2 regions of the Mesorhizobium sp. M0664 genome follow, and region 1 is predicted to be linked to the other one. Evidence: predicted binding sites of a transcription regulator. Region 1 holds the regulator's gene; the other holds the start of a gene.

Region 1 (4,418 bases):
CCCTGCGAGATCAGGCTCTCGACGTCGGTGAGCTGCTTGCCGGGGTTGGACTGTGCGTCGGCGGAAATATACTTGTCGCCTGCGGCCTCGATGGCCGCCTTCATTGCGGCCTCGTCGGTCTTCCAGCGCTCTTCCTGGAAGTTCGACCAGGAAACGCCGATGACCTTGTCTTTAGCCTGCGCCACCGACGCCAGCGCCAGCGTCATGGCGACACCCGCCAGAATGGCGGTCGTGAATTTCTTCATCATATCCTCCCTGCGCCGCGTACGGCGTGACCAATTGGCTCAAAGACCAGCTTAGAAGCTCTAATTTTTTCGAGCCTCGAAAAAATACTGGTCCGATCTCCGGCTGCTGTCAACATCGATTCTGATGGATTTTGATGACTCTGCGAGTTTTTTCGAGCGTCGGAATAAACGATGACAGCGCCACCTGCATCTGACACTATTTGCCTCATCCGACACTATTTGTCGGACATTACCGACGGCTTCCGGTTCATGAGCGGCCGCGGCAACCGGGAGGAAAGCAAAACAATGTCGGTCGGAATCCGCCATGACGATTTGCGCCGGCGCAACCGGGCGATGGTGATCTCGGCGGTGCGCCGGGCCGGCCAGCCATCGCGTACTGAGATCGCAGCTACCACCGGCCTCAGTCATTCGACCATATCGGCGATTTCTTCCGACCTGATACGGGAAGGCATCCTCGCCGAGAGCAAGCCAAGTGAGCCCGTTTCGTTGAAACGCGGTCGTCCGCAAGTCGGCCTCGCCCTCAACCCGGAAGCGGCGGCGGTGCTGACCGTGGTGTTGTCGCTGAATTTCCTTTCGGCCGCCATTATCGACTACACGGGACAGGTGGTCGCCGAGGAACAGCGCCGGCTGGACACGCTGACTATGCCGCGCGACGAGCTGATCCGTGAATGCATGGCCATCGTCCGGCGCCGGCTGCAGGATCCAGATCTTGACGTCCGCAGTGTCGCCCGCATCGCCCTGGCGATTCAGGGCATTACCGACTCCCCTGCACGCGCCATGCTGTGGTCGCCGATCACGCCGCAGACCGACATCGCCTTTGCCGACATGCTGGAGGACGAATTCGGCATCCCGGCAACGGTGGAGAACGACTGCAACATGATGGCGGTGGCTTTGCGCTGGCGCAATCCGGATCGCTATCGCGATGACTTCATCGCCATCCTGCTTTCGCATGGCATCGGCATGGGGCTGGTGCTGAAGGGCGAACTGTTCACCGGGACGCATTCCTCGGGCGGCGAATTTGGCCACATGATCCATCGTCCGGGCGGCGCGCTCTGCCGTTGCGGGCGGCGCGGCTGCATCGAGGCGTATGCCGGCAACTACGCCATCTGGCGCAACGCCAGGCAGATGAGCGAAGACAGCGAACCGGTCGCCGACGTCAGCGACGCCGACATGCGCGCACTGGCGGCCCGGGCGCGCGAGAAAGATGGGCCGGAACGCGAGGCCTACCGCAAGGCCGGCGAAGCGCTGGGTTTCGGTCTCGGCTCGCTGTTCGCGCTGATCGATCCGGCACCGGTCGCGATGGTCGGCGCCAGTGCCGCCGCCTTCGATCTGATCGAGCCGGCCTTGCGGAAGGCAATCGCCCAGACCGCCGGCGGCCAGCATTCAGGCTCGATCTCCTTCGATACAGAGCCGAACGAATTGCCTCTGATCCGCGAAGGCTGCGCGATGCGGGCGTTAAGCTTCGTCGACCAGGAGATTTTCGCGCCGGGCGCGCAAATGAGGCCCAGCGTCAGAAAGAACGTAGCCTGACCAGGCGGGTCAATCTTCCCTGATCGCATAGCCGGCGCCGCGGATGGTGCGGATGACATCCGGCATCCGGCCGTTGTTGACGGCTTTGCGCAGCCGCCCGACATGCACGTCGACGGTGCGTTCGTCGATGTAGATTGTCTCCCCCCAGACATTATCGAGTAACTGGCTGCGCGAGAAGACACGGCCCGGATGCCGCATCATGAACTCGAGCAGCCGGAATTCGGTCGGCCCGAGCCTGATTTCGCTCTTCTTGCGATAGACCCTGTGCGATTCGCGATCGAGCACGATGTCGCCGACCTTCAGCACGCTGGACAGCACTTCCGGCTTGGCGCGCCGCAGCAGCGCCTTGACCCTGGCCATGAATTCCGGTGTCGAAAACGGCTTGACCAGATAGTCGTCGGCGCCGGTCGAAAGACCGCGCACCCGGTCGCTCTCCTCGCCGCGCGCGGTCAGCATGATGATCGGCAGCCGCTCGGTTTCGGGGCGCACCCGCAACCGACGACAGAGCTCGATGCCGGAAACCGCTGGTATCATCCAGTCGAGCACCAAAAGGTCGGGCACATTCTCCTGCAAACGGATCTCGGCTTCGTCGCCGCGTGTCACCACCTCGACCTGGTAGCCTTCGGATTCGAGATTGTAGCGGAGCAGCACACCCAACGGCTCCTCGTCCTCCACCACCATTATGCGTGGTGCGATCATCGGCTGGGCACCCCCATCATGTCACCGGTGCGGACATTGTCGTTTCGTCCTGCTTCGGACGATTGACCGGCAATTGCTCGCCGGTCAGCACATAATACGCATTTTCGGCGATGTTGGTGACATGGTCGCCGATCCGCTCCAGATTCTTGGCGCAGAACAGCAGGTGCGTGCAAGCGGTGATGTTGCGCGGATCTTCCATCATGTAGGTCAACAGCTCGCGGAACACGGACGTGTATTTAACGTCGATGCGCTCGTCGGCGGCACGAAGCTTGGCCAACGCGGCCGCATCGCCTGCAGCATATTCCTCGATGACACCCTGCACCTGGATGAGAACCAGCTGCGCCATCGCGTCGATGGAATGCGACAGGTCCCGCGGCGTGGCGCTGAGGCCGACCGCACTCACGCGCTTGGCGATATTCTTGGCAAGGTCGCCGATGCGTTCGAGGTCGCCCGCCATGCGGATCGCTCCGACCACATGGCGAAGATCGTGGGCCATCGGCTGGCGTTTGGCGATCAGGGTGATGGCGCGGTCGTCCAGTTCGCGTTGACGCGCATCCATGATGGCGTCGTCGGAAACGACGCGTTGCGCCAGCACGTTGTCGGAATTCAACAGCGCCTTGGTTGCCCCGCCGACCATCGAACCGGCGAGGTCGGCCATGTCGCGGATCAGCTTGCTGATCTGCTCGAGATCCTCGTCGAAAGAAGCGACTGTGTGTTCGCCCATGGTCCTGTCCTCATATGCATGATCGGAACGGCTCAGCCGAAGCGGCCAGTGATGTAGTCCTGCGTGCGCTTCTCGCGGGGCGACGTGAATATCTTCTCGGTCCGGTCGAACTCGACCAGTTCACCCAGATACATGAACGCCGTCTGGCGCGACACGCGCGCCGCCTGCTGCATGTTGTGGGTGACGATGACGATCGTGTAGTCGGCTTGCAATTCGTCGATCAGTTCCTCGATCTTGGCAGTCGACAGCGGGTCGAGCGCCGAAGCCGGTTCGTCGAGCAGAATGACTTCCGGCTTCACCGCCACGGTGCGGGCGATACAGAGCCGCTGCTGCTGGCCGCCGGACAGGCTCAAGCCGCTGGCGTTGAGCTTGTCCTTGACCTCGCTCCACAGCGCGGCGCGCTTCAACGCCTGTTCGACGCGGCCGTCCATCTCGGACTTGCCGAGGTTCTCGTAGAGCCTGACGCCGAAGGCGATGTTCTCGTAGATCGACATCGGGAACGGCGTCGGCTTCTGGAACACCATGCCGATCTTGGTCCTGAGGAGGTTGAGATCCTGCGACCGGTCGAGAATGTTCTTGCCGTCGAGCAGCACCTGGCCCTCGGCCGTCTGTTTTGGGTAGAGCTCATAGATGCGGTTGAACACACGCAGCAGCGTCGATTTCCCGCAGCCCGAAGGGCCGATGAAGGCCGTGACGCTGCGCTCGGGCAGCGACAGGCTGATGTCCTTCAGCGCCTTGCTCTGGCCGTAGTAGAAGTTGAGGTTCTTGACCTCGATCTTCGTCTTCTCGGCGACCGTTTCGGCCATCGTCATGTCTGGGGACAACATCTGTGTCATCTGTCCTCTCTGCGTCCGGTAAGGCTGCGGGCGAGGATGCTCAAGCCCAGAACCGTCAGGGTGATTATGAGTGCGCCGGTCCACGCCAGTTGCTGCCATTCCTCGTAAGGGCTGAGAGCGAACTGGAAGATGGTCACCGGCAGGCTGGCCATCGGCGCGTTGATATTGCTGCTCCAGAACTGGTTGTTGAGCGCGGTGAAGAGCAGCGGCGCCGTCTCGCCGGAAATGCGTGCTATCGCCAGCAATATGCCGGTGACGATGCCGGACAATGCGGCGCGGTAGGCGACCGAACGGATCACCACCCAGCGTGGCGCGCCGATCGCGGCACCGGCTTCACGCAACGCGTTCGGCACCAGGTTGAGCATGTCTTCAGTGGTGCGCACG
Region 2 (4,418 bases), on a different contig from region 1:
CGGCAGGGACCGAGCGGGGCCATGCCGATCGAGAATGCGGCGTATTCCCGTTTCGATCGTTTCTTCGAAGGCAATGGCCGTTTCAACGCGCTGGTCGGCTGCAACACCTGGGCGGCGGCGGCACTGCGCATCGCCGGGCTGCGCACCGGCTGGTGGAACCCGCTGCCGGCATCGCTCGGCCTGTCGATGCGGCTTTACAATTGACCGGGCGACTTAGGACCGCCGAACGTCCTACGCCCGCCAGCCGTAGAGCCAGTCGAGATCGGCGGCGAGTTTTTCGGGCGAGCGCATCGCCAGGAACAGGTTGCGGGCCATCGCCACCGGCCCGGCCGCATGCCAGGCGAGGCGATTGACGGCGCCGCGGCGGGCGACCTGGGCGACGCGCGGCCGCCGCGCCTGTTCCCAGGCGGCAAGCGCCCCCTCAAGATCGGCTGTGGAGGCCGCAATGAAGCCGGCAAGGGTTACCGCGTCTTCGATCGCCATCGCCGCGCCCTGTGCGGCAAACGGCGTCATCGCGTGCGCCGCATCGCCGGTCAGCGCGATGCCTTCCGGCGTCGTCCACCGCCGCTGCTCGACTATGTGGATCGGCCATGCCGTCCACGGCGCGGCCTCGTTCGCCAGGCGGACCAGCGCCGGCGCGGCGCCACGCATGGCGCTGGCGAGGCTGGCGGGGTCGGCATGCCCTGACCAGCCCTCGGCGATGCGCTTGCCCTTGGTGAAGGCCGCGAGGTTGAAGACAGTGCCACGGCTGACCGGATAGGCGACCATATGGAAGCCTGGATGGAGGAATGCGGTAACGCAATCGGGCGCACCGATCGCCCTGAAGGCTTGTCCGGCAAGGCTGTCCGCGGCCACCGTGGCGCGCCAGGCAAGCTCGCCCGAGAATCGGCTTCTGCCGAATTCGGCCGCCTTGCGGGCCAGTTTTTCTCGCACCGACGACCAGACGCCATCGGCTCCGACCAGCAACGATGCTTCGGTTTCGATGGTCGTGCCGGCAATCTCGACTGTTGCGGTGATGCCATTCGGTCCGGTTGCGACGCCGCCGACGCGGGCACCGGTGACAAGCTCGATCTCGGGCCGCTCGGCTATCCGCTGCATCAGCGCTGACTGCAGATCCGCGCGGTGGGCAACGAGATAGGGCGCTCCCCAGCGCGTTTCGGCCGCCTGGCCAAGCGGTACGCGCGCCAGCTTGCGCAGCGTGGCGGCATCCTTGAGCACGACCGCCTCCGGGCGCACCGACGTCGGCAGCAGCCGATCGAGTACGCCGAGCTGCCGTAGGATGCGCGTCGCGTTGGGCGAAAGCTGGATACCGGCGCCGGCAGCCTCGAGGTGCTGCGCCTGTTCGAACAGTTTTACCCGATAGCCGCGCTCGGCGAAGGCCAGTGCCGCGGTCAGCCCGGCGACGCCCGCCCCGGCGATGACCACCTGCCGGGACTGCGTTTCCTGCATCAGGCTTGTCGCGGAAGAATCAGGCGGCCTGGTCGATATAGAGGCAGCCCGGCGGCTGCGTTTCCAATGCCTTCAGTTTCGGCGAATAGCGATAGAGCGTCGAGCAATAGGGGCAGACCTTTTCATTGTCGTCGCCCATGTCGAGAAATACATGCGGATGGTCGAAAGGCGGATTGGCGCCGGTGCACATGAATTCCTTGACGCCGATGTCGATTGCCGGATAGCCCGCATCGTTCTGGAAATGGGGAATGGAACCGCCTGCCATCGTCGTCTCCTGATCTTGTCGATTGCATCTGGATCATAACCCGTCTCTTTGCAAGATCGATGAAATGAAACTGTCGCAAAAGCCTGTCAGAGGATAAGTTAAGCCGGTTAAGGCTGTGCTCGTCGAACGGTGTGGGAAGAGCGGGAACCATGAACGAACTGAAGCCGGTGCAGAACGAATTCATCACCGTCGAGGCGGCGAGCCCCGAAGGCGGCAATCCCGATCGCTTCGTCAATCGCGAGTTTTCCTGGCTGCAATTCAACCGGCGCGTGCTCGAAGAGTCGCTGAACGCCAACCATCCGCTGCTCGAGCGTGTTCGCTTCCTGTCGATATCGGCCGCCAACCTCGACGAGTTCTTCATGGTCCGCGTCGCCGGTCTTGCCGGCCAGGTGCGCGAAGGCATCGTGCTGAAGAGCCCGGATGGGCGCACTCCCGAGCAGCAGCTCGAACAATTGCTGCGCGAGGTCGAGCGCCTGCAGGAGGACCAGCAGAACAGCCTTTCGGCGCTGATGCTGCTGCTCGACAAACAAGGCATCGAAAGCATCACCCGCGATGCGCTGACCAAGGACGAGAAGACCTGGCTCGAGGACCATTTCCAGGAGCAGGTATTTCCGGTCCTGACGCCGCTGTCGATCGACCCGGCGCATCCGTTTCCGTTCATTCCCAATCTCGGTTTCTCGATGGCGCTGCAATTGCGCCATCGCAAGAACGGCGAGGAAATGAGCGCGCTTCTGCGCCTGCCGGTGGCGCTGAGGCGCTTCATCCGTTTGCCGGATCGCAAGCATCATGTCCGCTTCATTCCACTTGAAGAGGCGGTCAGTCTCTATATCGGCAAGCTGTTCCCCGGCTATGAGGTCAAGGGCTCCGGCACATTCCGCATCATCCGCGACAGCGATATCGAGGTCGAGGAAGAATCAGAGGATCTGGTGCGGCTGTTCGAGACGGCGCTGAAGCGGCGACGCCGCGGCTCGGTCATCCGGATCGAGTTCGACCGGCTGATGCCGCCCGAATTGCGCGACTTCGTCGCCGGCGAGCTTGGCGTTTCGGCAAGCCGGATCAGCGTGCTCACCGGTCCGCTGGCGCTCAGCCAGATCTCGGAGATCGTCGCCGTCGCCCGCGACGATCTGAAGTTCACGCCCTACAATCCGCGCTTCCCCGAGCGCATCCGCGAGCATGGCGGCGATTGTTTTGCCGCGATCCGCGAGAAGGACATCATCGTCCACCACCCCTACGAATCCTTCGACGTCGTGGTGCAGTTCCTGCGCCAGGCAATGGCCGATCCGGAAGTGGTGGCGATCAAGCAGACGCTCTATCGCACCTCCAACGACAGCCCGATCGTACGCGCTTTGGTCGACGCCGCCGAGGCCGGCAAGTCGGTGACCGCGCTAGTCGAGCTCAAGGCGCGTTTCGACGAGGAAGCCAACATCCGCTGGGCCCGCGACCTCGAGCGCGCCGGCGTCCAGGTCGTCTTCGGCTTTCTCGAACTGAAGACCCATGCGAAGATGTCGCTGGTGGTGCGCCGCGAGGATGGCAGGCTGCGCAATTACGTGCATCTGGGCACCGGCAACTACCACCCGGTCACGGCACGCATCTACACCGACCTGTCCTTCTTCACCACCGATCCGACGATCGCGCGCGATGTCGCCCAGCTGTTCAACTTCATCACCGGCTATGCCGAGCCGGCCGAGCAGATGCGGCTGGCCATCTCGCCGTTTACGCTGCGCGACCGCATCCTCCAGCACATTTCGGATGAGATCAGCCACGCGCTGGAGGGCAGGCCGGCCCGCATCTGGATGAAGATGAACGCCTTGGTCGACCCGATCGTCATCGATGCGCTCTACGATGCCAGCCGCGCCGGCGTCGAGATCGATCTCGTCGTGCGCGGCATCTGCTGCCTGAGACCGCAGGTGCCCGGCCTATCGGAGAACATTAGGGTGAAGTCGATCGTCGGCCGTTTCCTCGAGCACAGCCGCATCTATTGCTTCGGCAACGGCCACGGCCTGCCCTCGGACGGGGCGATCGTCTATATCTCCTCGGCCGATCTGATGCCGCGCAATCTCGACCGCCGCGTCGAGACCATGGTGCCGATCACCAATCCAACTGTGCATGAGCAGGTGCTCGGCCAGATCATGCTCGGCAACATCATGGACAACCAGCAAAGTTTCGACGTATTGGCTGACGGAACCTCCCGGCGCGTTGTGCTGGAGGAGGGCGAGGAACCGTTCAACGCGCAGGAATATTTCATGACCAATCCGAGCCTGTCCGGACGGGGCGATGCGTTGAAGTCGCATGCGCCCAAGCGCATCGCGCAGTTCAAGCGCCGCAAGAAACAGAACGCAGCGACGGGCTGATGATTTCAGCGTCCCAGGGCCGGCTTCAGGACCGCCGACCGCTGTCCATCATCGATATCGGATCGAACTCGATCCGTCTTGTCATCTATGAGGGGCTGGCGCGTTCGCCGACCTTGCTGTTCAACGAAAAGATGCTGGCCGGCCTCGGCCGCGGCATCGTTTCGACCGGAAAGCTCGATCCCGAGGCGGTGACGCGCTCGATGGAAGAGTTTCGCCGCTTCCGCGCGCTCTCCGACCAGGCCGGCGCCGAGCGCATGTATGTGCTGGCGACCGCCGCCGCTCGCGAGGCGGTCAACGGCCCCGACTTCATCCACCGCGCCGAGGATGTGCTCAAGACCGAGATCCAGGTGCTG

What was found. Region 1 encodes PhoB, which activates phosphate uptake and scavenging genes when phosphate is short. Its sites were predicted from a motif close to TGTCATNNANCTGTCAT; they were not measured.
Region 2: NKI39_RS11265 (RNA degradosome polyphosphate kinase) is a predicted target of PhoB. The motif match lies at 1,775-1,791, and genes of this name have one in related genera.

Annotation. Positions count from the first base shown of each region.
Region 1 covers NZ_JAMYPW010000004.1:181,332-185,749, reverse strand. Annotated here, with positions in the region: gene xylF (D-xylose ABC transporter substrate-binding protein) at 1-245, opposite strand, end outside; gene NKI39_RS08685 (ROK family protein) at 531-1,775, shown strand; gene phoB (phosphate regulon transcriptional regulator PhoB) at 1,785-2,474, opposite strand; gene phoU (phosphate signaling complex protein PhoU) at 2,491-3,198, opposite strand; gene pstB (phosphate ABC transporter ATP-binding protein PstB) at 3,231-4,034, opposite strand; gene pstA (phosphate ABC transporter permease PstA) at 4,031-4,418, opposite strand, start outside.
Region 2 covers NZ_JAMYPW010000007.1:105,346-109,763, reverse strand. Annotated here, with positions in the region: gene NKI39_RS11280 (TIGR02117 family protein) at 1-204, shown strand, start outside; gene NKI39_RS11275 (FAD-dependent monooxygenase) at 232-1,449, opposite strand; gene NKI39_RS11270 (zinc-finger domain-containing protein) at 1,469-1,714, opposite strand; gene NKI39_RS11265 (RNA degradosome polyphosphate kinase) at 1,864-4,065, shown strand; gene ppx (exopolyphosphatase) at 4,065-4,418, shown strand, end outside.